DNA from 3 places in the Agrobacterium fabrum str. C58 genome. Region 3 is predicted to be linked to each of the others. Evidence: riboswitches for the same ligand, from Rfam matches in the RefSeq annotation. Region 3 holds a riboswitch; each other region holds the start of a gene.
The links. A riboswitch is a leader RNA that binds a small molecule or an ion and turns the genes downstream of it on or off. The one in region 3 is predicted to bind thiamine pyrophosphate.

Region 1 (9,972 bases), on a different replicon from region 3:
GCCTTTCCGCTGATGGTGCGCTCCATCCGTCTCTCCATCGAAGCGGTGGACCGCAAGCTGGAAGAGGCGGCGGGAACATTGGGGGCAAGCCCGCTCTGGGTGTTCCTTACCGTCACCCTGCCACTGACGCTGCCCGGCATCATCGCCGGCATGATCCTCGCTTTCGCCAAGGCCATGGGCGAATTCGGTGCGACCATCACCTTCGTGTCCAATATTCCGGGCGAGACCCAGACGCTGTCCGCCGCCATCTACACCTTCACGCAGGTTCCGGGCGGCGATGCCGGCGCATTGCGCCTCACCATCGTTTCGGTCGTGATTTCCATACTGGCGCTGCTCGTCTCGGAGCTTCTGGCCCGTATCATCGGCAAACGGGTGAGCATGGAATGACGCTTTCAGTCTCCGCCCGTCACCGCCTCGGCACCTTTGAACTCGACGCCTCCTTCACTTCCGAAGGCGGAGTGACCGCCCTTTTCGGGCGTTCCGGCTCCGGCAAGACATCGATGATCCGCATCATCGCCGGTCTGCTGCGGCCGGATGAAGGACAGATTTCGCTGGATGGCGAAGTGCTGGCCGATAGTGGAAAGCGCCTGTTTCTGCCGGCCCATAAGCGCCGCTTCGGTTATGTCTTTCAGGAGGCGCGACTCTTCCCGCATCTCAGCGTCGCACAAAACCTGCGATACGGCAGATGGTTCACCACGGGCAAAGACACAAATGCGAATGACGACCGCATCATCGACATGCTCGGCATCAGCCATCTTCTGCAGCGTCGCCCTAACAGGCTCTCGGGCGGGGAAAAACAGCGTGTCGCCATCGGTCGCGCACTACTCTCATCGCCAAGACTGCTGCTGATGGACGAACCGCTCGCCTCGCTGGACGAGCAGCGCAAGGCCGAGATCATTCCCTATCTCGAGCGGCTGCGCGACGAGACAAAAATCCCGATCGTTTATGTCAGCCATTCCATCCAGGAAGTCGCCCGCCTCGCAGACCGCGTCGTGGTGATGAAAGACGGCAAGGTGGAGGCTGAAGGAAAAGCGGCCGAGGTGCTGTCGAGACCCGATTTCAGCACCTATCTCGAGCGCCGGGAAGCAGGCAGCATCCTTTCGGGAAATATCGAAAGCTTCGATGAAAGACACGGGCTTGCCGCCGTCAGGCTCAATGCGGCGCTCCTGCAGGTTCCGGCAAAAAAGGCAACAGCCGGCACCCCTGCACGGGTGCTGATACCTGCACGTGATGTCATGCTGGCTCTGGTAAAACCCGAGGGTCTCAGCGCGCTCAACATTCTCGAGGGCCATGTCACTGGTATCTCGGAGAGCGAAGACGGAATGGTGACGATACAGATGGATTGCGGCGGCGATATTATCCAGTCGCGCATCACCGACCTCTCCCGCGAGCGGCTGCATCTGGAACCCGGCAAACCGGTTCATGCGATTATAAAGTCGGCGGCTCTCGATCCCTATTGAGCGCATCTTGCGGGTTGCGGTTGGCCTCCAGCCAGTCGATATCCTCGCGCAGGGCCTCGTTCATCCGCTCTTCCATGCCACGATAACGTTCCAGCAATTCGGCGCCGAAGACAGTCAGTGCTGCGCCGCCACCCTGCTTGCCCCCACGCTGGGAACAGATCACCGGCTGCCTGAACATGTGGTTCAGCGCATCTACCAGCAGCCATGCGCGTCGATAGGACATGTCCATTGCCCGACCGGCGGCGGAGATCGATCCGGTCTCGGCAATCAATTGCATCAACTCGACCTTGCCGTGCCCCAGACGCTCTCCGGGTGGAAAATCGATGCGGAGAACGGGTTTCAGTGGCAGGCGTTTCTCGCTCATGGTTCAAAAACCCCGGCCATGAATGTCACGATAGGCCCTCTGCGCCCCATCCACAGGTAACGCCGTCGCCTCATAGACGCCGCGCGCCACCGCCCGCGCCATCACTATTGTCGCGAGATAGCAAAGCTCGGCAAAATGAGCGCCGCCCTCCTGAGGTTTGTCACCAGTCGCGGCCGCGAACATGGTGTCGCCATCGCTCGGCAGATGGGCGGGCAGAACCGCACGCGCAAGCCCGTCATGCGCCATGATGGAGAGGCGATGGGCCTGCGCCTTGGTGAGCACCGCATCGGTTACCACGGCGCCGATGGTCGTCGCGGTGAGATTGACGCCCTTGAGGCGAAGCGCCGTATCATCCGCTGTAAAACGAGCGGGAAAACCGTGATCGCCGAATTCGCCATGCACTTCAAAAGGTGCTGACCAGAAATGGCGGCTCGTGCCGACGGTTGCGGAACCAAGGGCATTGACGGCAACGATTGCCGCAACCTTGTATCCGCCAGAACTGATGGCGCTTGCCGAACCGAGCCCGCCCTTGAAAGTCGCGGTCGTCGCGCCCGTTCCTGCACCCGCCGTTCCAAGTTCGAAAGGGTCACGGCCCGCCGCCTTGAAAGCCGCATATCCCATCTCACGATAGGGCGAATGCAGCCCCCAATCCTTATTCCCGCCATTCAACATATCCATGAGGATCGCCTGCGGCACGATGGGCACACGGGTGGAGCCCACCTGCAAGCCACGACCGATCTCACGTAATCCGGCCTGAACACCGCCCGCCGCATCCAGCCCAAAGGCGGAGCCACCGGAAAGTACCAGTGCATCCACCGTTTCAACCGTCATGGACGGGTCCAGCAGGCCGGTATCGCGCCCGCCGGGCGCACCGCCGAGAACCGAACCGGAAGCAACGGCAGGCTTTTCGAAAACAATCGCCGTAACGCCGGAGCCGAGGGAGAGATCGGTGACATTGCCGACCAGAATACCGTCGATATCCGTGAGAAGATTGTTGTGTGCCGCCATGCTGTTCCCCTTTACTCCCGGTATCCCGCCGCCACGGGACACTGTCAACGCAAAAGGTGACATGCCCGACCTTGGCGGAAAGCGGCGATCAGGAGAAAACCGCCGTCCCGATAACAGGGGTCGAAGGAACGGCCATGTCTCGTGGCTCCAGCGGCCCCGAAAGATACGCCTGATGGCCTGCCTCTATGGCGCGGGCAAAAGCCTCCGCCATGCCGACTGGGTCGCCCGCACCCGCAACCGCCGTGTTGAGGAGAACGGCATCGTAACCAAGCTCCATCACGGTCACCGCATGGGAGGGCCGGCCGATACCGGCATCCACGATCAGTGGTACTTCGGGAAACCGCGCCCGCATCGATTTCAGCGCCGTCAGATTGAGCGGCCCCATGGCGCTGCCGATCGGCGCGCACCAGGGCATCAGCACCCTGCAACCAGCCTCCAGCAGTTTCTCGGCCACGACCAAATCGTCCGTCGTATAGGGAAAGACTTCGAAACCCTCGTCACACAGGATTTTTGCCGCCTCGACAAGCGCAAAGACATCGGGCTGCAACGTATCGTGATGGCCAATGACCTCCAGCTTGATCCAGTCCGTACGGAATACCTCGCGGGCCATCTTCGCCGTCAGCACCGCTTCCTTGGCGGTGTGGCAACCAGCCGTATTGGGCAGGATATGGCGATCCAGCTCGCGGATCAGCTCGAAAAACTGACCGCCCTTCTTGGCCCCTGCCATTTCCCGTCGCAACGAAATCGTCAGAATATCCGTATTGCTGGCCCGCACCGCATCCGCAAGCACAGCGGGAGACGGATAACGCGCCGTGCCGAGCAGAAGGCGGGACGAGACCTCGCGGCCATAAAGCGTCAGCATGGTCTCAACCTCCCTGCATCGGCGAAAGGATTTCGACACGGTCGAACGCCTTCAGCACGTAACCGGCGCGTTCCTCCGAATGCACGAGATCGCCATTGACCGCTGTCGCCAGCCACTCGCCTTCGTAGTCGAGACTGGCGAGCAGACCGGCCAGCGTCTCGGCAGCGAGATCAAGCTCGTCGCCATTGACAAGAAGTTTCATGATCCTGTTCCTTTCGAGAGAGTTTGGCAGGCGATGCCGGCCGCCTTTCGCGCCATCGCCGGCGAGAGCAGAAAGCCATGCCGGTACGCGCCGTTGATGAAGATCGTCCGCCCGTCCTCGGTGACGTCGGGCAGATTATCGGGATAGGCGGGACGCACGCCCGTGCCGGTCTCGATGATCTCCGCTTCCGCGAAGGCCGGGTGCACGGCATAGGCGGCATTGAGGAATTCCATCATCGAACGGGCGGAAATTGCCCCCGCGTCCTCCGTCTCGATCATCGTCGCGCCCACCATGAAACGGCCGGGCTCGCGCGGCACGACGTAGAGCGGAATGCGCGGATGCAGCAGCCGGACGGGACGGGAGAGAGAAACCTCCGACGTGGCGAGATAGAGCATCTCTCCCCGCACACCACGAAGGCGGGGAATCTTGCCCACTGCCGCAGGCCCGGTGCAATCCACCACCCGGTCGAACGGCCGTTCATCCACGGGTACACCCATATGAAACCGCACACCCATGCTGCAAAGCCGTTGATACAGCGATGCAAGCGCAAGGCGCGGATCGAGATGCCCCTCATCCGGAAAATAAAGCCCGGACCGGAAGCGGCCTGCAAGATCGGGCTCCAGATCGGCGATTTCGGCCTCGTCCACCCAGCGATAGCCGCTGGTCCGCGATGCGAAACGCAAAAGCTCCGCTTTGTCACGGGCGGGCGCGACCACCAGCGTGCCGTTGCGGACCACAAGGTCGGGCGTCGCTTCATCCCACCAGTCAAGCGCCGCCTGGCCGAGTGTCAGAACCGCCTCTTCCGCGCTTTCACGCTCACACCAGGGCGCCAGCATGCCGCCTGCAAAAAAGGACGCGCCGCGGGACGGTTTGGCATGGCACTCCGAAACCTCCACGGTGACGCCACTCCGTACCAGTTCGAAGGCCGCCGTCAAACCGGCGACCCCCGTTCCCTTGACGAGAACACGCATTTTATTCAGCGCTCGCGGGCGTCGGCAGCGGCATATAAAGCTCACCACCCTCCTTGAAGCGGGCGGCCATGGCTTCCAGTCCCTCCTTCTGCGCCTCGGCACGGATATCGTGGGAAATCCGCATCGAGCAGAATTTCGGCCCGCACATGGAGCAGAAATGCGCAACCTTGTGAGCCTCTTTCGGCAGGGTCTCATCATGGAAGGAACGCGCGGTATCCGGGTCGAGCGACAGGTTGAACTGGTCTTCCCAGCGGAACTCGAACCTCGCGCGCGACAGCGCATCGTCCCGTACCTGCGCGGCCGGATGGCCTTTGGCAAGATCGGCGGCGTGGGCGGCGATCTTGTAGGTGATGACACCGACCTTCACGTCGTTGCGGTCAGGCAGACCGAGATGTTCCTTCGGCGTGACATAGCAGAGCATGGCCGTGCCGAACCAGCCGATCATCGCCGCCCCGATGCCTGAGGTGATGTGGTCGTAACCGGGCGCGATATCTGTCGTGAGCGGCCCAAGCGTATAGAAAGGCGCCTCGCCGCAGGTCTTCAGCTGTTTGTCCATGTTTTCCTTGATCTTGTGCATCGGCACATGGCCGGGGCCTTCGATCATCACCTGGCAATCCCTGGCCCAGGCGATCTGCGTCAGCTCGCCCAGCGTCTCCAGCTCGGCAAACTGCGCCGCATCATTGGCGTCGGCAATCGAGCCGGGACGCAGGCCGTCACCCAGCGAGAAAGAGACGTCATAAGCGCGGCAGATGTCGCAAATCTCCTCGAAGTGCTCATAGAGGAAACTTTCCTTGTGGTGATGCAGACACCACTTGGCCATGATCGAACCGCCGCGCGAGACGATGCCGGTGACGCGGTTGACGGTGAGCGGGATGTAATGCAGCCGCACCCCGGCATGGATGGTAAAATAATCGACGCCCTGCTCCGCCTGCTCGATCAGCGTATCGCGAAACACCTCCCAGTTGAGGTCTTCGGCAATGCCGTTGACCTTCTCCAGCGCCTGATAAAGCGGCACCGTGCCGATCGGCACCGGTGAATTGCGAATGATCCATTCGCGGATATTGTGGATGTTACGGCCGGTGGAGAGGTCCATGACGGTATCCGCACCCCAGCGGATGGCCCAGACCATCTTCTCCACCTCTTCCGCCATGGAGGAGGTAACGGCGGAATTGCCGATATTGGCGTTGATCTTCACCAGAAAATTGCGGCCGATGATCATCGGCTCAAGTTCGGGATGGTTGATATTGGCGGGAATGATGGCGCGACCCGATGCCACTTCCTGACGCACGAATTCCGCCGTGACATAATCAGGGATATGCGCGCCGAAACTCTCGCCGTCCCGCGTAGGCTTTTCCTTTGCGGCCTCGCGCCCGAGATTTTCGCGGATGGCGATGAATTCCATTTCCGGCGTGATGATGCCGGCCCGCGCATAGGCAAGCTGCGTCACCGCTTTGCCCGCCGTCGCTTTCAGCGGCTGGTGGCGCACGGAAAACTCCGGCGTCAGGCGTTCGCCGGTTGCAAAGCCGTTATCCTCCGGCTTGACGTGCCGTCCCTCATAAGCCTCGACATCACCGCGCGCCACGACCCAGTCATGACGCAGGCGCGGAAGACCGTTTTCGATCAGGACGGGATGGCTGGGATCGGTATAGGGACCGGAGGAATCATACACCGTCACCGGCGGTTCGCCCGCCGTTGGGTGCACCGCGATCTCGCGCATCGGCACGCGAATATGCGGATGCAAAATTCCCGGTTTATGGATTTTCGTGGAAGCGGCATGCGGCCCGGTGGTGACGACAAGCGGGATGGTCTTGGCAACGATATTCATCTTGAGGCTCCAAAGTTTGACTGTGGAGACCCAGTTCGAGCCGGAATGATGGAAAATACCGAAGTGCCGACTCACGGCGCCATGCGCCTGCCCGACATCAGGTCTTTGCACCGTCCCTACGCCAGTATGAACTGGATCAGGTTCAACGGGTCACTGCGCATGAAAGCAGAATCTCAGCCCCTTGACGGGACACCCCTGGTGAATGGCCACAGCAAAAGACACTGCCCGCCTTTTGTCAAGGCCGCTCATCAACGCTTGGCAAAGGTGCGGGAATGACGCATGCTGCCGTTAGTTGTAATTAACCTAACGGTTTAGGTGAATATTATCGTTTGCGGCATAACGATAAGCACAAACCTTCCTAATGTTGATTTCATTGGAGATACGTCGGAATGAATGCGACTATTCGTGAAATACTGGCAAAATTCGGCCAGCTTCCCACCCCCGTCGATACGATTGCAGATGAAGCAGATCTTTATGCGGCAGGCCTCTCTTCCTTCGCATCCGTACAACTGATGTTGGGTATCGAAGAAGCATTCGATATCGAATTCCCCGATAACCTGTTGAACCGCAAGTCTTTCGCCAGCATCAAGGCCATTGAAGACACCGTTAAGCTCATTCTGGATGGTAAAGAGGCTGCCTGATGAACGTGACCGTAGCGCCGCAGGATGAAACGCTGTCCGCGCGCGCGGGCCGTGTCGCGACCATTGCCGCAAAGCATGCGGATGACGTGGATGTCACCGGCCGCTTCCCGCAGGAAGCCGTCGATGCCTTGCGCCGCGAACGTCTCCTCGGCATTCAGGTGCCCTCCTCACTCGGCGGCGAAGGCGCCTCCATTCAAGAGATCGCCGATATCTGCGCCCGGCTCGGCCAGGCCTGTTCGGCAACCGCAATGATTTTCGCCATGCACCACATCAAGCTGTCCAGCCTGGTGGAACATGGGGTCGACAGCACCTGGCATCCGGGTTTTATGCGCCGCGTTGCCGGCGAACAGCTACTGCTCGGCTCCGCGACCACCGAAGGCGGCATTGGCGGCAATCTGCGCAACTCTATCTGCGCGATCGAGGTCGAAGGAGACAGCTGTCGGCTGGAAAAGGATGCCACCGTCATTTCCTACGGCAGCAATGCCGATGCGATCCTCATCACCTCACGCGCCCACAAGGATGCCGCACCCGCCGATCAGGTGATGACCGTCTTCCTGAAAAATCAGTACACGCTTGAAAAGACCCATGTCTGGGATACGCTCGGCATGCGTGGCACCTGTTCGGACGGTTTCCTGTTTCGCGGCGAAGCGCCGGCGGCACAGATTTTCCCGAAGCCTTTCGCGGAAATCGCCGCGCAATCCATGCTTGCAAGCTCGCATCTCCTGTGGAGCGCCGTCTGGTATGGCATCGCCTCGGACGCCGTGCTGCGCGCGCAATCCTTTGTCAGAGCCGCGGCGCGCAAATCGCCCGGCACCGCCCCTCCCGGCGCAATCCGCCTTGCCGAGGTTTCCACCAAACTGCAGGTGGTCAAATCCAACATCATCGCCGGCATCAAGGCCTACGAGGACACCAAGAGCGATCCCGAAAAGCTGATGTCCATGGCCTTCGCGGTGGCGATGAACAATGTGAAAATCTGCTCTTCGGAAACCATTCTTGAGATCATCGATCACGCCATGCTGGTCTGCGGCATCATGGGCTACAAGAACGGCACGCCCTATAGTCTCGGCCGGCATCTGCGCGACGCGCATTCCGCCCGGCTAATGATTTCCAATGACCGTATTCTCGGCAATTCCGCCAATCTCCTGCTGGTTCACAGGCAGGACACCAGCCTCTTGGGATAAGACCATGGACATGCAAACATCGTTCCTCGATCGACTGTTCGAAGAAGGCCTGCTGATTGAAACGGGTGTGGACGGTCTTTATGGACGCAGCGGCCAGTTCGAGGACGTCATTGCCGCATTCGAGCGGCTGATCGACCGCACGGGTGGCGCCGATGGCGCTGAAGCGATCCGTTTTCCGCCGGGCATCAACCGCGCCTATTTCGAAAAGAGCGGTTACATGAAGAGCTTTCCGCAGCTCGCCGGCACGGTCCATTCCTTCTGCGGCTGCGAACTCGACCATGTCAGCCTGCTGAAATCAATGGATGAGGGTGGCGACTGGACCAAGGACCAGAAAGCCACCGACATCGTGTTGACGCCGGCGGCCTGCTACCCGCTATATCCGACGATCGCCAAACGTGGTGCCCTTCCCGCCGGCGGCGGTCTCTATGACATCCAGTCTTATTGCTTCCGCCATGAACCCTCCAAGGATCCCGCCCGCCAGCAGCTTTTCCGCATGCGCGAATATGTCTGCATGGGCACTGAGTCCGACGTCACCGAATTCCGCCAGACCTGGATGGATCGTGGCGTGGAGATGATGAAGGCAGTCGGCCTCGACGTCACCATCGATATTGCCAACGATCCTTTCTTTGGCCGCGCCGGCAAGATGCTGGCCAACAACCAGCGCGACCAGAACCTGAAATTCGAGCTACTGATCCCGGTCACGTCAGCAACCAACCCGACGGCCTGCATGAGCTTCAATTACCATCAGGATGCCTTCGGCCAGAAATGGGGCCTGAACCTCGAAAATGGCGATGTCGCCCACACCGCCTGCGTCGGGTTCGGGCTGGAGCGCATCGCGCTGGCGCTGTTTGCGCATCACGGTCTCGACGTGAAGAAATGGCCTGCAAAGGTCGTGGAAACCCTCTGGGGCTGATTATCCATGCGGCAGATTTTTCCGGGCCTCGATCCCAACACCTATGTGCAGCATCCGCTTCATTCCTCCGAAAGAATGTGGCCGGAGACCAATTGCTACATCGATTTATGGATCGAAGTGCTGGCCTCGAAAGGCTTATCCCCGGAAGCCATGTTCGGTTTCACCCTTACGCAGGATTTCGAAGGCGACCAGTTCACCTTTTTCAAGGTGCCGCTGGAAGATCTCGAAGCCCTTTATGGCGTTCGCGCCACGGAACTCGCGATCTTCGACAAAGTGGAAGACCACATCGCGACGCAGTTGGAGCGCGGCCGCATCTGCCTGATCGAGATGGACAGCTTCTATATGCCCGACACCCATGGGGTCGGCTATCAGAAGGAGCACGGCAAGACTACCGTCGCCATCAACCGGCTCGATCTCGAAAAGCGGGAACTGGACTATTTCCACAATGCCGGCTTTTTTCATCTCTCCGGCGAGGATTTTGACGGGCTCTTCCAGCATCATCTGGCCGAGACCGACCCGCCGTTTCTGCCCTATACCGAATTTGC
Region 2 (9,972 bases), on a different replicon from region 3:
CAGGGGATGATATTGATGAAGCCGTTGGTGGTGTTGGAAACACCAAAACTCTTCACGATCGTCGGAAGCCAGTAGCTAAGCCCATAAGCAGCCAGCGGAAATCCGACGTAGCACAGCGCCATGAACAGAACGCGCGGGTTGACCAGGGCCTTGAAACCGTCTTCCGCATGTTCTTCCATGCCCTTGTTTTCTTCGGCCAGCCGGTTCTTCAGCCAGTCCTTCTCATCCTGGGTGAGGAACTTCGCCTTATCAGGCGTGTCATCCAGATAAAAGAAGGTTACGATGCCGGCGATGACGGCAGGTATGCCGGTCGCCAGGAAAACCCATTCCCATCCGGCATAACCGAGGAAACCATCGAGATCGAGCAGCATGCCGCCGAGCGGCGCACCGACTGCGTTGGCAAGCGCGCTGAAAATCATGAAGAGGCCGATCATGCGACCGCGATAATCACGCGGGAACCAGAGCGTCATGAGGAACAGCACGCCGGGGAAGAAGCCCGCCTCGCAAAGCCCGAGCAGGAAACGCAGGATGTAAAACATCGTGGCGTTCTGCGTATAGGCAAGCGCGATGGTGACGGCGCCCCAGGAAACCAGAATGCGGGCAAACCATTTGCTGGCGCCGAAACGGTTGAGGAACAGGTTGCTCGGCACTTCGAAGAGGAAATAACCGATGAAAAACAGCGAAGCGCCAAGACCGTAGGCATATTCGCTCAGGCTCAGCGCATCGACCATCTGCAGCTTGGCATAGCTGACATTCTGGCGGTCAATATAAGCGATGAGGTAGAGAAGGCCAAGAAACGGCATCAGCCGCCAGGTGATCTTCGATATGAGGGCCTTTTCGGATACCATGTGCTTTCCTCCCTTCGATTTCTCGTCGAATGCAAATGATAAGGGAACCCATCTATATGTGCGCCGCAAAATAGGCAAGTTGCGTCGCACCATATCGATCGCAAAGCGTTGCAGCGCAGGCGATCCAACCGTGGTGCAGCGCATATGAACGAAACTATTCCATCCTTCGGCGCGTCTCCCAAGCATTCATATTGCCGTAAAACCATCGATCTGCTATGAAAGTTGCCATGGGATCTAAATTCGGATGTCTCGCTCAGAATGTTTACGTGCTGCAGGACCACAAGCGTCTGCCGGCACGGTTCTTTGCGCGCATTTCCGGGGCGCTCAACAGCCGACTTAGGCTCGCCTGACAGCACCCGCTGTCCACCGCCTTTCTGAACCCTGATTACCCTTTTCCATGACAAGGCATAGAGCCATGAGCGCACCCCGCACTTTATATGACAAGATCTGGGACGACCACGTCGTCAATCGTGACCCGGACGGAACCTGTCTTCTCTACATCGACCGTCATCTCGTGCATGAGGTGACGAGCCCACAGGCCTTCGAAGGTTTGCGCATTGCCGGTAGACCCGTGCATTCGCCGACCCGCACGCTCGCCGTGGTCGACCATAACGTTCCGACCACAGCCGACCGGCTGGAAGGCATCAAGAACGAGGAAAGCCGCATTCAGGTGGAAGCGCTTGCGCAGAACGCCAAGGAGTTCGGTGTCGAATATTATTCCGAGCGCGACAAGCGCCAGGGCATCGTCCACATCGTCGGCCCCGAGCAGGGCTTCACCCTGCCCGGCATGACGATCGTCTGCGGCGATAGCCACACCTCCACCCACGGCGCTTTCGGCGCTCTGGCGCACGGTATCGGCACGTCGGAAGTGGAGCATGTTCTGGCCACCCAGACGCTGATCCAGAAAAAGGCCAAGAACATGCTGGTGCGTGTCGATGGCAAGCTTCCGGAAAGCGTGACCGCCAAGGACATCATCCTTGCCATTATCGGCGAGATCGGCACGGCCGGCGGCACCGGCCATGTGATCGAATTTGCTGGCGAGGCGATCCGCTCGCTCTCCATGGAAGGGCGCATGACGGTCTGCAACATGACCATCGAGGGCGGCGCCCGCGCCGGTCTGATCGCACCCGATGAAACGACTTTCGATTACATCAAGGACAAACCGCGTGCGCCGAAGGGTGAGACGCTGGAACAGGCCATCGCATATTGGAAGACGCTGAAATCCGATGAGGGCGCCCATTACGACAAGGTTGTCATCCTCGATGCAGCCAATCTGCCGCCAATTGTCTCCTGGGGTTCATCTCCGGAGGATGTGACCTCCGTTGAAGGCATCGTTCCCAATCCCGATGATATCGAGGAAGAAAACAAGCGCACTTCCAAATGGCGCGCGCTTGACTATATGGGCCTGAAACCCGGCACGCGCATCACCGATATCGCCATCGACCGTGTCTTCATCGGCTCCTGCACCAATGGCCGCATCGAGGATCTGCGGGCGGCGGCCAAGATCGTCGATGGCCGCAAGGTGGCTTCCACCGTCTCGGCCATGATCGTGCCCGGCTCCGGACTCGTCAAGGAACAGGCGGAAAAAGAAGGTCTGGACAAGATTTTCCTCGACGCCGGTTTCGAATGGCGCGAACCGGGCTGCTCTATGTGCCTTGCCATGAATGACGACCGCCTGAAGCCCGGCGAACGCTGTGCCTCCACCTCGAACCGCAACTTCGAGGGCCGTCAGGGCTATAAGAGCCGAACCCACCTCGTCTCGCCAGCCATGGCTGCGGCTGCGGCAATTGCCGGTCATTTCGTCGACGTGCGCGAGTGGCAATAATTCTAACAGATGCCAGACAACAAAAAACCCCGGAGCGATCCGGGGTTTTTCTTTGGCTCTATTCCGAAATGATCTTGACCCGCTGGCCGGGCTGAAGCGTGGCCGTGGCGCTCATTGCGTTAATCATGCGGAACATGTCGAGCTTCCGCTCCGTTCCCATCATCCGCGCCGCCATTGTCGCCACAGTTTCACCGGGCTTCACAGTCACCACGCGTACTCTAAGCGGCTTCAGCGAGGCAATCTCCTGCGGCGTCATCTTGCGGAAGCTGGTGCGCAGCACATTGGCTATGGAATCGAGCTGCGTATTGCCCTTCGGAACCGCCGTCAAAAACCGGAAAATCTGCTGACCGACACGAATGACGGTCACGTCGAAATCCCATTTATCGGCGCTGGCGCGGGCTGTCGCAGCCTCCAGACCGTTGATCTGCGTTTCCTTGACGGTTTCCGGCAACAGGCCGGCAACCCAGCCGCTGGTCAGGTAATTGGCAAGGCTCGTCTGTTTCGGATCGGCCACGCCATCGAAACGGATGGCCATGTCGCCCGGGCCAGTCGCCAGAACGGCCTCTACCTTGTTGTCGATGACGAACCCTTCCGGCACGTCGAAACGGATACCCAGCGTTCCATGCAGGAATGTCTGGCCGCGGACATAACCCTCTTGTGGGCTGTCCCCGTAAAGCAGGCCGTCTATGCCATCCAGAAACCAGTCGCGGCCCCGGTCCCCGACCTGCCCTTCCTGTCCGAAGGCGCGGGCATGACGGCGCGCCAGCTCGATGCGCTGCGGCGTGTTGGGGTGGCTGGAAAGGAAGTCGAGGCTCTGGTCGTTTTCGGGATCGGCCGAAGAGAACCGGGCATAGGCCGCCATGGAATCCAGAAAACGCGGCGATGCATAAGGGTCATAACCGGCCTCGCCCAGCATGCGGACGCCGATGACGTCCGCCTGCAATTCCTGCTGACGGGAGAAGGCCGCAAGCCGCAGCTTGCCGCGGGCCAGTGCCTGTTTGCCGGCAAGGTCGCTCGACAGAACTTCTGCAACCACGCGGCTGGCAATCACCTCCGCCTCTTCGCGGCGCTGGCGTTCGATGCCGTGGTTTGCGGTCACATGGCCCATTTCGTGCGACAGCACGGCCGCCACTTCCGAGGCGTCATTGGCGAGCGCCAGAAGCCCGCGCGTCACGTAAAGATATCCACCGGGCAAGGCGAAAGCATTGATGGCGGGCGAATTGAGAATGGTAATCCGATAGGATTGCTGCGGATTTTCCGAGACGGCCGTCAGCGCGCCGGCAATGCGGGCGACCAGCCGTTCCGTCTTGGCATCGCGATATTCGCCGCCATAACTTGCCACGATGCGCGGATGTTCGCGTGCACCCATCTGGGCACGCGGATCATTCTTCTGCACCTGCTCCACGGTCTGCGGATTGTCAGAGGGACGCAATGTGGACTGGTAGGCCGGGCTGAACAGGGACTGGCACGATGACAGCAGCACGGCAGACGCCGTCAGCGTGGACCACGCCGCAGCAAGCCGCCCGGAACGGCGAAGGCCTGAACCGGAGAAAAGCCTCCGCTGTGCAGTCATGCTATTTTTCATTCTCTATGCCTGCCCCTTAACGTTCCTGATCATCCGTTAATTGCAGACCAGAATAACAGATTCGCCCCAACGGGCGATGAATGCCAAAACGGTAAAAACGATCCATCAAGTCCGGAATATTCCTGAAGAACGCAATAATTCCCATCTTTTCTCGGGCAACAACTTGAAACTGGCAAGTGCAAATTAGCGCCATTGAAGTTATCTAAAGCGATTGCCAGCGGCACGCGTCGAAAATAAGGCGATCAGCCATTCAGAAAACTGTCTACCGCCTTCACATTTTGTGTGGCGAAGAAATCTGCGGTCGAGCCTGCATAGACAACGCGGCCGCGATCAAGAAAAACCACCCGTTGCGCCAGCTTTTTTATGTCGTCGGGGTGATGCGTGACAATAATCACCGTATTTTTTGTTTCGGCGTGCAAGTCGAGAAGCAGAGCCGTCATGCCCGCCCGCAGTCCCGGATCAAGCGCGGCGAAGGGCTCATCGAGCAGCATGACCGGTTTTTGCCGCACCAGCGCACGCGCCAGCGCCGCCCTTTGTCTTTCGCCGCCGGAAAGCGTGCCCGGCAGGCGCTTGTCGAAACCCGCAAGACCGACGCGCGCCAGCGCCACCTCGATCCTCTGCCGGTCTTCCGCCCGCAATTTCAGGCCGGGACTGACTCCGAGAGCGACATTGGTGAAAATATCGAGATGGGCGAAAAGATTATTGTCCTGAAAGATCGATGAAACCGGCCTTTCCGAAGGGTCCGATGCCGCCATGTCCTGTCCGTGGATAACCACACGGCCAAAATCTGGCACCTCGAAACCGGCAACGAGATTGAGGAGCGTCGATTTTCCCGAACCGGAGGCACCCACAACCGCAGTCACCTGACCTTGCGGAAAGGTGCAATCGAGATCGAAGTTCTGCGTTCCGAGCCGTAGCCTGATCTTATCCAGCGCAACGGCAAAATCATCGCCTGTCATATGCCAGCCCTTGCTGATGGGGATTGCCGTGAAGTACCGCCTGCTGCAAGCAGCAGGCAAACGACACCGAGGAGGAAGGCATAACCGGCCGCATCGTTGGTGCGATAGCTGCCCATATTGCTGTAGACCAGCCAGGGCAAGGTCACGAAATTTTTCGATCCGAACAGTGCAACTGCCCCCAGATCGCCGAGCGATAGCGCCATGGCAAAAGAAAGCGCCATCAGCATGGGCCGCCAGAGAACCGGCAGATCGGCAAACCGCAGCCGCGAATAGCCCTGAAGCCCGAGACTGGCGGAAAGGCGGCCAGTGCGCAGGAAATGGCTGGTGAAGGCCGGCTCCATCACCCGCATGGCAAGCGGCAGAGCCATCAGCATATTGATGAGCGCCACGAGAACGGGTGCATAAAAACTGACATCACCAAACACCCGCAACAGCAGGAACCATCCGCTTCCCAGCACGACGGGCGGAACAAGCAGCACCAGCGACGACCCCGCCCCAAGCAGGGCGGAAAGCAGGCCGAAAGGCCACGCCAGTTGGCGTCTGGAGCCGATGGCCTGGCGTGCGCCGATGATCGCCATGCAGCAGAGGACGACGAGAATTGCCGACAGCATGGCGATTAAAAGACTGGTCGTCGCGGCACGCAGGAAGATCGGCGCGATGAGCAGACGCGACAGATCGGCCTGCAGCCCCGAAACAGCTATGGCGACAAGCGGCAGCCCGACCAGGAAAACGGCAAAAACGATTGCCGCACCGTCCCACAGCCGCGCGCCTGTAGTTCTGCCGTCGAAACGGCGGATGTTGCGACCGAGCGAGGAGATTTCCGCTTCCGGCGATGGCAAAAAGGCAAGGAGTCCGAGCAGGACTGCGGTGAGGACGATCTGCAGAACCGAAAGCGCAATCGCCCGCTGCGGATCGAAATCGAACCGCAGCGCCTGATAGATCGCCACCTCCAGCGTTGTCGCCGCCGGCCCGCCGCCGAGAAGAAGCACGAGCGTGAAACTGGTGGCGCACAGCATGAAAACTAGCCCGGCAATGCCGGGAATGAGCCGCGAGACCGCCGGCCATTCGATGAAACGGAAAACCGAAACCGGCCCCATGCCGAGACTTGCCGCCATGCGCCAATATTCCCCCGGAATACGCTCCAAGCCCGCCAGCATCAGCCGAACACTAAGCGGCAGATTGAAGAAGACGTGAGCGATGAGAATGCCGGAAAGTCCGTATATGCTGAAAGGCTCGTCCGCCCCGGCAAAAACAAGGGCACTGTTCAGCACACCCTGCCTACCCCAGATGGTGATGATGCCAAAGGCACCGACGATCACCGGTAGCCCCATCGGCACCGCCATCAGCCGGATGATCCAGATCCTTCCGGGAAACTCTTTCCGCCGGGCGAGCGCCAGAGCGACGGGCAGGCCAAGAGCAATGGACAAAAGGGTGGACAACGTCGCCTGGTACAGCGTGAAGCGCAGGATGCGCAGTGTGTAGGCATCCATGACACCGGCGGCGGATGCGCCGACATCAAAGGACAATAGCGCGAAAACCGCGAGCGCCATGAACAGGAAAACGGCGGCAAAAGCCGCCGTCCCCAAAATGATCGACCGCCGATAATCGCGACGCAGCATCATGCGCGGGCGTGCCTCTTCCTCAGTTCATGCTCATGGCCGAAAGCCATTCGTCGATCCAGGCTTTGCGGTTCTTCGCCACCTCTTCGGGATCCATCAGAAAGGTCTTCTGCGGCACGACGAGTTTGGAAAATGCCTCGGGCAAGGGCGCCGACGTTGCCGCAACCGGCATCATCCAGTTGTTTTCGGGAATGGCATCCTGAAAACCTGATGTCAGTGTGAAAGCGAGAAACTGCTTTGCCAGCTCCTTGTGCGGTGCGTTTTTGAGAAGGCCGGACACTTCGATCTGGATGTAATGCCCTTCCGAAAAGGCCGCAGCCTGATAACGGTCCGACTTTTCGGCGACCATGTGATAGGCCGGCGAGGTGGTGTAGGAGAGCACCATCGGCACCTCTCCCTTGGTGAACAGGCCATAGGATTCCGACCAGCCGGGCGTGACGGTGAGAATGCGCTTCCTGAGCTTTGCCCAAGCCTCCGGCGCCTTGTCGCCATAAACTGACTTTACCCACAAAAGCAGGCCAAGCCCAGGTGTGGAGGTACGCGGGTCCTGAATGGCGATCTTCTGCGCGGAGTCGCCTTCCACCAGTTCTTTAAGGCTCGCCGGCGGGTTTTTCACCGCCTGCGTGTCATAGATCACAGCGAAATGCCCATAATCATAGGGTACGAAAACATCGTCCTTGTAACCGCCCGGCACCTTGGCCGCCGATGCATCGATGCCACTGGCGTCAAAAAGGCCGGTCTGTTTGGCTTCCGCGACAAGATTGGTGTCGAGCCCGACCACGACGTCCGCCTTGGAACCGCTGCCCTCAAGTTTCAGACGATTGAGCAGCGCCACGCCATCCGCGACACCGACAAAATTGACCGTGCAGACGCAAACCTTCTCGAAGGCTTCCTTCACCTTGGGGCCGGGGCCCCATTCGGAAACGAAGCTTTCATAGGTGTAGACGGTCAGTTCCGGCTTGTCCTGCGCCGCGGCTAAACCGGGCAGAAACAGCGAGGCGGCAATGACGGAATTCAGGAAAAGACGACGGCGCACGGGTATCTCCTCAAAAGACGAGAAGGAGTAGCCGCTTGCCTTTAAGCCGTCTAATCCCTCCGCCGGTATGAACCGGATCAGGTTCTTCGGGTTGGCAAGCCTCTCAGCCTTCTGCACAAAAGCACAGAAGACACCCCGTTAGATCAAGATGATGGTTTAGTCCCGTCGTCGGTGATTGGCAAGATGGGCGAGATCAACCCTGTCCCGTCATATGCACCAGCTCCCAGACGTGACCGTCGGGATCCTGAAAGCTGCCGGCATACATAAAGCCATGGTCCTGAACCGGTTTCCAGCTGCTACCGCCGGAGGCAAGCGCGGTTGCGATCATCTCGTCGATCTCCTCCCGGCTTCCAGCGGAAAGGCAGGTCAGAACCTCGGTGCTCTGTTTGGCATCGGCGATATCGCCATTAATGAAATCCCGAAACCGGTCCTCCTGAAGAAGCATCACGAAAATGTTCTCCTCCACGATCATGCAGAGCGTGCGGTCGTCGGAATATTCCGGATTGAAACTGAAACCGAGGGCCGTGAAGAAGCTTTTCGACACCTCGATATTCTTGACCGGCAGATTGACAAAAATCATGCGCATTTTCAGATCTCCTCCAAACGAGCGGGGTCATAGAACGGTAATTCCGCTTGCCTGTCAAAGGCCGACGAAGGACTGCTCGAACGGAGAGTGCCTGGCTTCAGCTCTCAAGTTCCTCGCGCAGCATCTCCAGTTCCAGCCATTCCTCTTCCATGGTTTCCAACTTTTCGCGCAGCTTTTCCATTTCCTGCGCCAGCTTGTTGAAGGTCGCCTGATCCTTGGCAAAGAGTTGCGGGTCAGCCATGCGCTGTTCGCGTTTTGCGATCTCTTCCTGGGTCTTTTCCATTTCCTTCGGGAGGTTTTCGAGAGCGAATTTCTGCTTGAAGGAAAGTTTGCCCTTGGCCTTCGCTGGCTCCTGCGACGGCGAGGCTGAGGATACGGCCTTGGCCTTTTCCTGCCTTTCGGCCTTGCGTTTTTCGTCCGCCGCACCCTTGCGCTGTGCCATCATGTCCGAATAGCCGCCCGCATATTCGATCCAGCGCCCATCCGGTTGATCGGGATTGGCGGGTGCGATGGTGGAGGTGACGGTGCGGTCGAGAAAATCACGGTCGTGGCTGACGAGAATGACCGTGCCGGAAAAACCGGCAACGATCTCCTGCAACAGATCGAGCGTTTCAATATCGAGATCGTTTGTCGGTTCGTCGAGGATCAGAAGATTGGTCGGCCGGGCCAGAATGCGCGCCAGGATAAGACGGGCGCGCTCCCCGCCGGAGAGATTGCGGATGGGCGTGCGCGCCTGCTCCGGCTGGAACAGGAAGTCCTTCATATAGCCAGTGACATGCTTCACTTCGCCATTGACGAGGAGATTGTCACCACGCCCGTCGGTCAGATAATGCGCGAGCGTTTCGTTGGGATTGAGATCCTCGCGCTTCTGGTCGAGCGTGGCGATCTCCAGATTGGTGCCGAGCTTCACCGTGCCGCTATCGGGCTCAAGCTCGCCCGTCAGCATCTTCAGAAGCGTCGTCTTGCCCGCACCGTTCGGCCCGACGAGGCCGATGCAATCTCCACGATGAACCCTGAGCGAGAACGGCGCCACGATCACCCGCTCGCCATAAGCCTTGCTGATGGCATCCGCCTCGATCACCAGCTTGCCGGATTCCCGCCCTTCCGTGACGGTCGCCTGCACGGAACCCTGCGGCCCCTTGTGGCCGCGATAGTCCGCACGCATGGCCTGAAGCTCGCCGACGCGGCGCATGTTGCGCTTGCGCCTTGCGGTCACGCCATAGCGCATCCAGTGTTCTTCACGCTCGATGGCCTTGCCGAGCTTGTGCTGTTCCAGTTCTTCCTCTTCCAGCACCTTGTCGCGCCATTCCTCGAAATGGGCAAAGCCGCGATTGAGACGGCGCGACTGGCCGCGATCGAGCCACACCGTGGAGGTCGAGACCTTTTCGAGAAAACGCCGGTCGTGCGAGATCAGCACCAGCGCACTGCGCGTCTGTTGCAACTCACCTTCCAGCCATTCGATGGTGGGCAGGTCCAGATGGTTGGTCGGCTCATCCAGCATCAGAATATCAGGT
Region 3 (9,972 bases):
TGAAGCGAGCGCCACGTCCACCCGGTCGTTGATGACCAGCGGCACGCCGGTGCCGCCGATCGCCTCGCGAATGGCGCGGGCGTTTTCGATCATCTCCCGCGTCGAGCCGTGCTTGTCGCGATATTGCAGGATGGTTGCCCCGTTGAGCGCAGCCGCCAGAGCAAGCTCCGGCAACGGCGCGACGTCGGCAAGACTGGCATCGACCAGCGCGTTGAGACGGTAATCAACCTTGTTCATGCTCGATCCTCGCATGATTGATGATGTCTTCACCGGAAATTTCTGAAAGCGCATCCAGAAATGCCGGTTCGAATGTGCCGGGGCCTTTAGCCCGTTGTGCGGCCAGTTCTGCGGAAACGCCTGTCACCGCAAGGGCGGAGGCTGCCGCTGTCAGCGCGTCTTTTTCCACTGCCATAAAGGCGGCGATGACACCGCCCGAAAGGCAGCCCGTACCGGTCACCTTCGCCATCCAGGGATGCCCGTTGACAATGCTGACGTTGCGGGTCCTGTCGCGGAGATGATCCACCGGTCCGGTCTCGATCCTCACCACATCTGGTACATCGCCGATCAGGCTCATTTCTGCGCGGTTGCCACGGACGATAGTGGGCGATTGGGCGATAAGTTCCCGGGCGAAATCCAGCCGCGAGGGTGAGTAGTCGACATGCACGGGGTCAACGATCCACGGCTTGCCAGATGCGTTGGCGATCTCGATCGCCAGCCGGATGACCCTGCGTCGTTCGGCGTCCAGTGTGCCGAGATTGACGGTCAGTGCATCCGCCTTGGTGACGAAGCTCTCGATTTCTTCGAGCGAGGTCGTCATCGAGGGAATGCCGCCAATGACGGTGATGCCGTCGGCGGTGAATTTCTGCACCACGGTGTTCATCAGGCAATGCACGCGCGGGCGCATCTGCCGCACGCGCTCCAGAATTTCGGCGGCCCTTGCCGCTGTTGGAAAATCGCCACTCATGGCTGTTGCAGCTCCACGGCGATATCGTCCGCTGCGGGGGCCTGCTTGATCAGCTGCATCTCCTGCATGAAGGCGCCGAAACGGGCGTAACGGGCGCGGTCGAGTGCGGCCGGGCGCTTGGCGAAACGTGGCAGCGTGTCGAAAAAGGCCTGTTTGTTCAGGGCGTCGTTCAGGTTCGGATAGGCCTTGATGAAAAGCTGCCACGATTCCTGCGGATGGTTGGTGATGAAGATCGCGGCCTGTTCCACGGCGGAGAGGAAACGCGGCAGGCGGCTGTCCTTTACGAGATCGGTATGGGTGACAAAGATCAGCTCGTCATAGGCCGGCACGCCATGTTCCTCGGGGAAAAAGGAGCGACCCTCGTGGCCTTCGAGCTTCATCTGCGTCAGTTCGAAATTGCGGAAACCGCCCAGCGTGGCATCCACCTTGCCGGCGATCAGCGATGGCGAAAGCGAAAAATTGACGTTGATAAGTTCGACATCATCCTTCGTCAGGCCGTCCTTCTCCAGCATGCGCTTCAGCATCGCATCCTCGAAGCCGGAAACGGAAAAACCGACCTTTTTGCCTTTCAGGTCCTTCAGGCTCTTGATCGGCCCATCGGCGAGAACTGTGACGGTGTTGAGCGGCGTTTCGACCAGCGTGCCGAAACGGACGAGCGGCAGGCCGGCTTCGTGATCGAGATAGAGGTTCGGTTGGTAATGCACGCCGATATCGGCCTGTTTGGCCGAGACAAGGCGCGGCACGGCGGAAGGGTCGGCGGGCGGAACCAGCTCCACCTCCAGCCCTGCATCGGTGAACAGGCCGCGTTCCGTGGCGATCACCATCGGTGCATGATCGGGGTTCACGAACCATTCGAGCAACACGGTCAGCTTGTCGGCGGCCTCAGATTGCATGGGCGCAAGCACGCTTGCCGCTGCGATGGCGAGGGAAAAAAGCGTTCGTTTCATGGTGCCGAAAGTCTCCGTAAATATCTGAAAGGAATGGTGTGTTCTGTTTCCTTGGCCCAGGGGGCCAGATTGGCGGTCGCCCGGTCGACGATGAGCCTGAGCAGCACGGCCATGACGGCGAGAATGGCCATGGCGGCGAACATGGTGTCGGTCTGCATACGGGCATTGGACTGGATCATCACGAAACCGAGCCCGGCGGATGCGCCCACCCATTCGCCGATGACGGCGCCGAGCGGGGCAAGCGGCGCCGCCACCCTCAAGCCCGAAATCAGGGAGGGCAGCGCCAGCGGCACGCGCAGCCGGGTGAGGATCTGCCAATGGCTCGCCTCCGTCAGCGAGGCGGCGTCGAGGATGGCGCGGTCCGTGCGGTTGAGGCCATCGGTAAAGGCCGAAGCGACGGGGAAGAAGATGATAACCGCCGTCATCACGACTTTAGAGGCCATGCCAAAGCCGAACCAGAGCACGAGAATGGGAGCGAGCACGAAGACCGGGAACGCCTGCAACACCAGAACCATGGGCCAGACAAGGCGGCCGAAGCGCGGAGTGGCGGCAATCGTGAAGGCGACGAGAATTCCAGCGGTAACGCCTGCCGCGAGACCCAGCGCCATTTCACCAAGCGTCACCATGGCCTGACCGAACAAAAAGCCGGACTGGCGCCAAAAGGCGGCCGCGACATCGGCGGGTGACGGCAGGATGTAGCGCGGCGGCGCAAACAGCCATGTCCCCGTCTGCCAGAGAAGCAGCAGAAGACCTAAACCGTTCAGTGCATGGGTGGCACGCATGAGCCGGGCCTCAGACGCAAACGCACCATGTGCGGAGGACGGAAGGTTTCAGCATCATCGGTCGTCTCCAGATGTGACAATCACGGAGATCAGGCATGGCGGAGAAGAGAAAGGGCAGCGCCTCGAGCGCACGACAGTTCCGTTCCTACGCCGGCATGACCCGGATCAGGTTCAAGGGTCCGGTTCACCACCATCTCAGCACCGTCTGGTGCTCCCCTCGGAAGAGCTTGTTTTGTAGGTCAAGTTTTGAAAATGTCAACGGTTCGCGCGAGGTAAGACCCGCACTGGATCAAGCAGTTTCAGTCAGAAACCGGCGCTCGCATGTAACAATTCGCTTCGCCGGGCCTATAATTCGCCGGGCCTGTACTTCAAAGTCAGCCTGTCGCAGGAGGAAGCCCATCACATCACCCCGCCTGGCGGGGTGATGGCAAGGACGAAACCTCTAGCCTTCAGCCGATGGTGCGAAGCTGTTCGAACAGCCGGTGATGGCTGCTATCGGCACGATAGAACACCGCCGGCTCTCCGAGCGGTGTTTCGACGGTGATGTCTCGCCCGCCGGCATGACGCTTGCCGCTCCAGAGATGCACCCATTCGCCATGACCCGGAAGGTAGAGCGAGCGTTGCGTTTCGCCTGCTTTCCAGACCGGTGCGACAAGCATGTCCGCCCCGTAGAGATAGCAGTCCTGAACGGCATAGGTCTGCGGCTCATTCTCGTAATGAAGGAATAGGGGTCGCTGCACCGGCAGGCCGGTTTTTGCGGCCTCGGCGGAGAGCGATTTCAGATAGGGGGCGAGCGCGACGTATATCGCCGTCATGCGGGCGAAATGGGCAAGAACAGTTTCATCCTGATCGATCTGGAGATTGTCCCGCGGCCGGTTGCCCTCATGGGTGCGCATGACCGGGGTGAAGGCGGCCATCTCCGTCCAGCGCATGATGAGTTCCGCTGTCCGGACATTGCCGAACAGGCTGGTGTAGCCGCCGATGTCTGAGTGATGATAGGCATTGCCCATGAGGCCGGAGGAGAGCGCGCCGCAGATGACGGTGACAAGGCCGTCATGACGGGAGAAGTCGACAGACTGGTCGCCACCCCAGATCAGCGGGCAATGGGCCTGCACGCCGGTGAAGCCTGCACGCATGAAGAACAGTGCTTCGCCGGTCTTGCCACGGCTTTCGACGCCCTTCGCATTGACTTCGGCCCAGAGCGTCGGCCAGGCATTATGCATCAGCTTGGCGTCGACGCCATTGGACAGCTTGATATCGATCGGCAGATATTCACCGAAATCGGCCATCCAGCCGGAAAGCCCGAAATCCAGCATGTTTTTGCCGATGATCTCTTCGGCGAACCAGTCGGCGGCGGCAGGGTTGGTGAAATCCACCACGCCGCAATCGAATTCGCCGAAGTCCACCAACGCCGTCTTTCCATCCACATCGGTGGCGAAATAACCCGCCGATTCAGCGACCGGAAAGAGTGGGCCATCTACGCAGAGATAGGGGTTCACGTAACCCAGAAAGCGGATACCCTGATCGGCTAACTCGGCGATCTTCTGGCGCAGATGCGGGTAGCGCGTGTCATTCGCCTGCCAGTCCCAGAAGAGGCGTGCGCCGAAGGACGTCTGACGAAGCCCCACCCAGTCCTCGCACCAGAGGCCGGACACCTTCGTTCCGGCCGCACGGATTTTCTCCAGCCGGGCAAAGGAGTTGACGCCATCCTTCAATCCGATGATCGCGCCGTTATAGACCCAATCAGGCAATTCGGGCTGGCGTCCGAAGTGAAGAGACAGGGCGGAGACGATATCGGCGAAACTGTCGCCGGCGAAGAATTCGATCTTTTCGGGGACGGCCCAGATTTCGATCTCGTGGAAATCGCCATTGCGGAAGTCGAAGACCGAATAGGCGCTCGTTTCCACATGCAGGGCGTATTTGCGCGAGGAGAGCCAGGTCGGCTGCGGATAGTTGGTGTTGTAATAATCACCACCCGCCTTGCCGCTGACATCAGACTTGAAGGTGATTTCGGTGGTCTTGTCTCGGCCGACCCCGGGCTCAGAGGTCCAGAGCGGGAAGCGCCGGCCGCGCATGTCGAAATAGGACATCTGCTCGCCGCCACCCCAGACATGCTCGTCCGTCTCCGCGACGACGCGCAGCCAGAGGCGGTTGATCGTCTCGTCCAGCGCCGTCAGCCTGATGGCGTTGCCGTCGAGCGTCAGGCGAAGGCGCGGCGCCTGTCCTGGCGCGGATGAGAGCGTGACGCTGTCGCCACTCACCTCGGCATGGCGCAGGGCCGTTCTCTCGATGACATAGTCCTCGATATCGAAATTGCCACGATACATGTCCATTCGTTCCTCGCCGAAACCGGCGAAGAAGGCCGGTTTATCGGGCGAATGGGAAAGGATGATGCGGTTGCCGATCGCGATCGTGAAGCCGTCTTTGGTCGTTTCGAAATGCATGACTTAACCTTTTAGCCCTTGAGACCACCGGCGGTGAGGCCCGAGACGACCCGTTCCTGGAAGATGACGATCAGGATCGCAACCGGCACGATGCCGACCACCAGCGCCGCCGAGATGACCGGCCAGGGGAAGGCGAACTCACCCTGATAAAGCTGAATGCCGACGGGCAGGGTGCGAAGGGCCGGGTTGGAGTTGAAAGAGAGCGCCAGCAGGAACTCATCCCAGGCATTGACGAAGGCGAGAATGCCGGCGGTAAAGACGCCCGGCGCGCAGAGCGGCACGACGACCTTGAACAGGGCGCCGATGCGGGTGCAGCCATCGATCATGGCGGCGTTTTCGAGGTCGCGCGGAATGCTTTCGAAGAAGGATACCAGCATCAGCGTGCAGACCGGTAGCGACAGCACCGTGTAGGGCAGGATCAGTGCCGTCCAGCTATTCAGCAGATTGAGCGCCCGCATGATTTCGAACAGCGGCACCAGCAGCGTGACAAGCGGGAAGGTGGAAACGGCGATGATGAGCGACAGGATCAGCGCGCGGTATTTGAGGTTCAGCCGCGCCAGCGCGTAAGCCGCCAGTACAGAAATCAGGATGGTGAGTGCGGTGGAGAGCAGCGCCACCATGAAGCTGTTAAACAGGAAGAGGTGCAACGGCTGATCGGAAAAGGCCTGCATGTAATTGGCAAGCGTCGGCGCGTGCGGAAACCATGTGATCGGTTTCACGGTCAGTTCTGCCTCGGTCTTCAGCGAGGTGAAGAGAATCCAGATCGCGGGGAAAAGGCCATTCACCAGAAGAATGGAGGCGGCGATGAAGCGCAGCGGCTTGCCGGAGAAGAAGGAGGACAGACCGGGGGAGGTGGCAACGGTGCTCATGGGTTTAGTCCTTCGTCCTGATAATGCGGAGGTAAACGGCGGTAACGCACATGGAAAGCGCAAACATCACGACCGCTAAGGCCGAACCGTAACCGAGATCGAGGAAGGAGACGGTGTTCTGGTGGATATACATGGCAAGCGTGGTGGTGGATGTGCCGGGTCCGCCGCCGGTCATCATGTAAGGAATATCAAAGGTTTGCAGCGCCGTGATCGTGCGGAAGATGAGTGCGACGACGATCGAGGGCTTGAGCAGCGGCAGGGTGATCTCGAAGAACCGCCTGATCTTGCCGGCGCCATCCACATCCGCTGCCTCGTAAAGCGAGCGCGGAATGGTCTGCAAGCCCGCAAGGATCATCAGCGCCATGAAGGAGGAGGTTTTCCAGATGATCGTCAGGCAGATGGCGGCAAAGGCCCAGTTCGGCGAGTTGAACCAGATGATGCCTTCAAAGCCGAGCCGGTTCAGCACATCATTGACCACGCCATATTCGTAATGGAAGAACCACGCGAAGATGAGGCCCGCAAAGGACAGCGGCAGCGCCCAGGGGATCAGAAGCGAAAGCCGCATCGGCCATTGCATGGAGAAAGGCAGGTTGGCGAGCAGTGCTAGGCCAAGGCCCATGAAGAGCGCGCCGGGCACCGTGATCAGCGTGATCAGCACCGTATTCCAGGTCGTTTCCCAGAAGATCGGATCATCGAACATCGCCGTATAATTTTCAAAGCCGATGAATTCCGCCGGCAGACCTGAGGTCAGCGACAGGCTGAAGAAGCTGGTATAGACGAGCCGCGCCACCGGATAAACGATGATGAGCGACAGCAGGATCGCTGCGGGCGCCAGCAGTAGCACGGCCAGCAACCGGTCGCCGAGATCGAGCCAGCGCGTCCAGCGCGGCAGCTGCTTTTCGTCCACCCGGACCATGGTTCTTTCCGGCATTGTCACCTTTGCCGCTCCCGCAACTGGATTCACGTCATCGTCTCCCGATCGGACCGGTTTATGTCCGGCCCGTTTATCGCGCCGTTCAGGCGGCTTTATTCCTGTCAGTCGAAACGACCGGAAAGGGCATGGCGCGCATGCCGCCTTCCGGCCTGAAGTTTAGCGCAGAACGCGCCGCAGACGGCTTTCCATCTGCTTTGCGCCATCTTCCGGTGTCATCACGCCGGCAAGAACGCCATTGACGGTGGTGCGGATCGTTTCGCTGACCTCGTTGTAACGCGGGGTAACCGGACGGGCCTTTGCCGTTTCAACGACGGGCAGGGCGTCCGCGAACCACGGGATTGTCTTGGTCACGTCCGCATCCTTGTAGAGTGCGGCATAGGTGGGCAGAAGTGCTGCGTTGATCGCCATGAACTTCGACACATCCTGACTGGAGAGATATTCCACCAGCTTCTTGGCTTCATCCTGCTGCTTGGAATAGGCGGAGACGCCGAATTCCCAGCCGCCGAGGCAGGTCGTCTGCTCACCGCCCTTGACGGCCGGCAGGCGGGCGACGCCGACCTTGTCGTTCACCTGCGATTCCTTGCCTTGGAAATGGGTCCAGGCGTAGGACCAGTTGACGGCGAAGAGCACCTTGCCGGCTTGGAATTCCTTGCGGGTGTCGTCGGTCGCCACTTCCGAAATGTTCTTCTTGGAAATGCCGTCGTCAACAAAGCTCTTCCACAGCTTCAGCGAATCCACCGCAGCCTTGTTGTCGAAATTCAGCTTGCCGTTTTCAACCAGAGACTTGCCTTCACTCCAGTAGGGCAGGAGGAAGGTGCAGACCGCGCCTTCGATCGCCTTGCCCTGGAAGGACAGGCCTTGAAGCTCGGGGTTCTTTTCGCCTTCCATGACCTTCTTGGAGGCTTCCTTCAGCTCATCCCAGGTGGTCGGCGGCTTGATGCCGTATTTGTCGAGCAGGTCTTTGCGGTAATAGAGAAACATCGAGTCGGCAAAGGCAGGCAGCGCCACGATCTTGCCGTTCACCGTATTGGCTTCGGCATAGGTCGGCAGATAGGCGGACAAGTCCTTGCCGGAGAAATCGCTGGTCCAGCCGGCGGTGGCGAATTGGGCGGGGCGGATGACGTCGAGCATCAGCACGTCAAGGCTCGAATCCTTGGCCGACATGACGGTGTTGAGATATTGCGCCTGCATTTCCGAAGTATTGCCGCCAGTCTCGATGACTACCTTCACACCCGGCGTCTTTGCCTCATATTGGTCCAGCGCCTTGCGCCAGATATCCGGCTGATGCTGGCTGGAAACGAAGATTTTCAGTTCGGCGTCGGCAAAGGCCTGTCCCGAAAAAGTAAGCATTGTTGCGCAGAGCGCTGCGCCCATAAGGGCTTTGCCCCTGATGGTTTTAAGTGTCATGTGTTCCTCCCGTTATTAAACTCTTGGCCGCGCAGCCTTTTTGCCCGGCAATCAGTGAATCGAGCGTTCCGTCGTCGCGTCGAAAAGATGGACCTTGGATGGATCGACGCCGATCCGCAGTTCCTCGTTCGGCGTTGGCCGAAGCTGCGGCGGCATCCGTGCGGTCAGCGCCGCGTCGCCAAGGCTGAAATGGACGAGCGTGTCCGAACCCAACGGTTCCACCACCTGCACGCTGACGGCAAGCTGGCTGTCGAAGCCTTCGGCGGGACCGAAATGTTCCGGACGAATGCCGACGATGACGTCTCGGCCTTCGAGCCCTGTTTCGCGCGATGGCCGGATGGCCGCCATCGGCAGGGAGTTGCCGTCGGAAAATGCCAGCCGGTCGCCATTGACCCTGGCGCGGGCGAAATTCATGGCGGGCGCACCGACGAAACCACCCACAAAGACGCTTTCCGGGCGGTTATAAACCTCATCCGGCGTACCAACCTGTTCGATATCGCCGCCGCGCAGGATGACGATGCGGTCGGCGAGCGTCATCGCCTCCACCTGATCATGGGTAACGTAAATGATCGTCGTGCCGAGCTGCTGATGCAGGCGTTTGATTTCGGTGCGCACCTGTCCGCGCAGCTTGGCGTCTAGGTTGGAAAGCGGCTCATCGAACAGGAAGACCTGCGGGCGGCGTACTATGGCGCGTCCCATGGCCACACGCTGACGCTGGCCGCCGGAAAGCTGGCCGGGCCGCCGGTCGAGAAGGTGCTCGATGCCCAGCATCTTCGCCGCTTCATCGATGCTGGCATTGGCCTGGGAAGCGCTGACGCCGCGCACCTTCAGGCTGAAACCCATGTTTTCGCGCACCGTCTTGTGCGGATAAAGCGCATAGTCCTGAAACACCATGGCGATGTCGCGTTCACGCGGCGGCAGCTGGTTGACGACGCGGTCGCCGATCTTCACCTCGCCGCCGGTAATGCTCTCCAGCCCCGCGACCATGCGTAGCGTCGTCGATTTGCCGCAGCCGGAAGGGCCGACGAACACGACGAATTCGCCATCGTTGATTTCAAGGTCGATGCCCTTGACGATGCGAAGCGCACCGTAACTCTTGTCCAGCTTGCGCAGGCTGACCGAAGCCATATTTTCCTCCTCACGACCGGCGCGCCCAGAATTTGAATGGACGCAATAGCCGGTATCAACCTTCAAGTTCCCCGTATCGCATCTTCGAAAATCGATCCCGATTGTCTGGCGATAGCGGGGATGGCGAAACGCCTGTCTCCCTGAGGACGTGATATTACCTTTCATAAAAAGGAAATCAATAGTGTATCAATTTTATTTCTGACAGAAATCAAAAACTAATAAGTCTTTGATTCTAACAAATATAACTGCAAAATAACCCGCAGCGCGGGCCGTGGCGTGCTTGCCTCCCGTCAAATTCCTCCGTCCACGTGGATCACGCGAAATTTGCGTAATCTCAACGTATGCGAGAAACGTAGCGGGCAACGGTATGGTCGAACCAGGTCCATGAAACTTCGGCGACTGCGCCATCCTGCGCCTGGCTGAGGCGCAGAACCCGCGGCACAGAGGAGCCGGCTTTCTGGCCGAAGACCTCGGGCGCCCATTCGGGCACGTCACCG

Region 1: another riboswitch for thiamine pyrophosphate. It lies ahead of thiC (phosphomethylpyrimidine synthase ThiC); the one in region 3 lies ahead of ATU_RS15180 (ABC transporter permease).
Region 2: another riboswitch for thiamine pyrophosphate. It lies ahead of thiB (thiamine ABC transporter substrate binding subunit); the one in region 3 lies ahead of ATU_RS15180 (ABC transporter permease).

The regions. Positions count from the first base shown of each region.
Region 1 covers NC_003062.2:2,535,039-2,545,010, forward strand. The annotation lists gene modB (molybdate ABC transporter permease subunit) at 1-387, shown strand, start outside; gene modC (molybdenum ABC transporter ATP-binding protein) at 384-1,460, shown strand; gene ATU_RS12485 (winged helix-turn-helix domain-containing protein) at 1,429-1,824, opposite strand; gene ATU_RS12490 (P1 family peptidase) at 1,828-2,832, opposite strand; gene ATU_RS12495 (thiazole synthase) at 2,921-3,694, opposite strand; gene thiS (sulfur carrier protein ThiS) at 3,699-3,896, opposite strand; partial or broken gene thiO (glycine oxidase ThiO) at 3,865-4,867, opposite strand; gene thiC (phosphomethylpyrimidine synthase ThiC) at 4,869-6,692, opposite strand; TPP riboswitch at 6,788-6,899, opposite strand; gene ATU_RS12515 (acyl carrier protein) at 7,082-7,333, shown strand; gene ATU_RS12520 (acyl-CoA dehydrogenase family protein) at 7,333-8,514, shown strand; gene ATU_RS12525 (amino acid--[acyl-carrier-protein] ligase) at 8,519-9,427, shown strand; gene ATU_RS12530 (DUF1839 family protein) at 9,434-9,972, shown strand, end outside.
Region 2 covers NC_003062.2:2,692,321-2,702,292, forward strand. The annotation lists gene ATU_RS13190 (MFS transporter) at 1-848, opposite strand, end outside; gene leuC (3-isopropylmalate dehydratase large subunit) at 1,264-2,673, shown strand; gene ATU_RS13200 (M48 family metalloprotease) at 2,732-4,246, opposite strand; gene ATU_RS13205 (thiamine ABC transporter ATP-binding protein) at 4,501-5,217, opposite strand; gene thiP (thiamine/thiamine pyrophosphate ABC transporter permease ThiP) at 5,214-6,839, opposite strand; gene thiB (thiamine ABC transporter substrate binding subunit) at 6,859-7,872, opposite strand; TPP riboswitch at 7,910-8,020, opposite strand; gene ATU_RS13220 (VOC family protein) at 8,066-8,458, opposite strand; gene ATU_RS13225 (ABC-F family ATP-binding cassette domain-containing protein) at 8,556-9,972, opposite strand, start outside.
Region 3 covers NC_003063.2:305,723-315,694, reverse strand. The annotation lists gene thiE (thiamine phosphate synthase) at 1-237, opposite strand, end outside; gene ATU_RS15190 (hydroxyethylthiazole kinase) at 224-964, opposite strand; gene ATU_RS15185 (ABC transporter substrate-binding protein) at 961-1,911, opposite strand; gene ATU_RS15180 (ABC transporter permease) at 1,908-2,693, opposite strand; TPP riboswitch at 2,819-2,921, opposite strand; gene ATU_RS15175 (alpha-glucosidase) at 3,143-5,137, opposite strand; gene ATU_RS15170 (carbohydrate ABC transporter permease) at 5,149-6,006, opposite strand; gene ATU_RS15165 (carbohydrate ABC transporter permease) at 6,011-6,922, opposite strand; gene ATU_RS15160 (ABC transporter substrate-binding protein) at 7,097-8,347, opposite strand; gene ATU_RS15155 (ABC transporter ATP-binding protein) at 8,399-9,475, opposite strand; gene ATU_RS15150 (GntR family transcriptional regulator) at 9,810-9,972, opposite strand, start outside.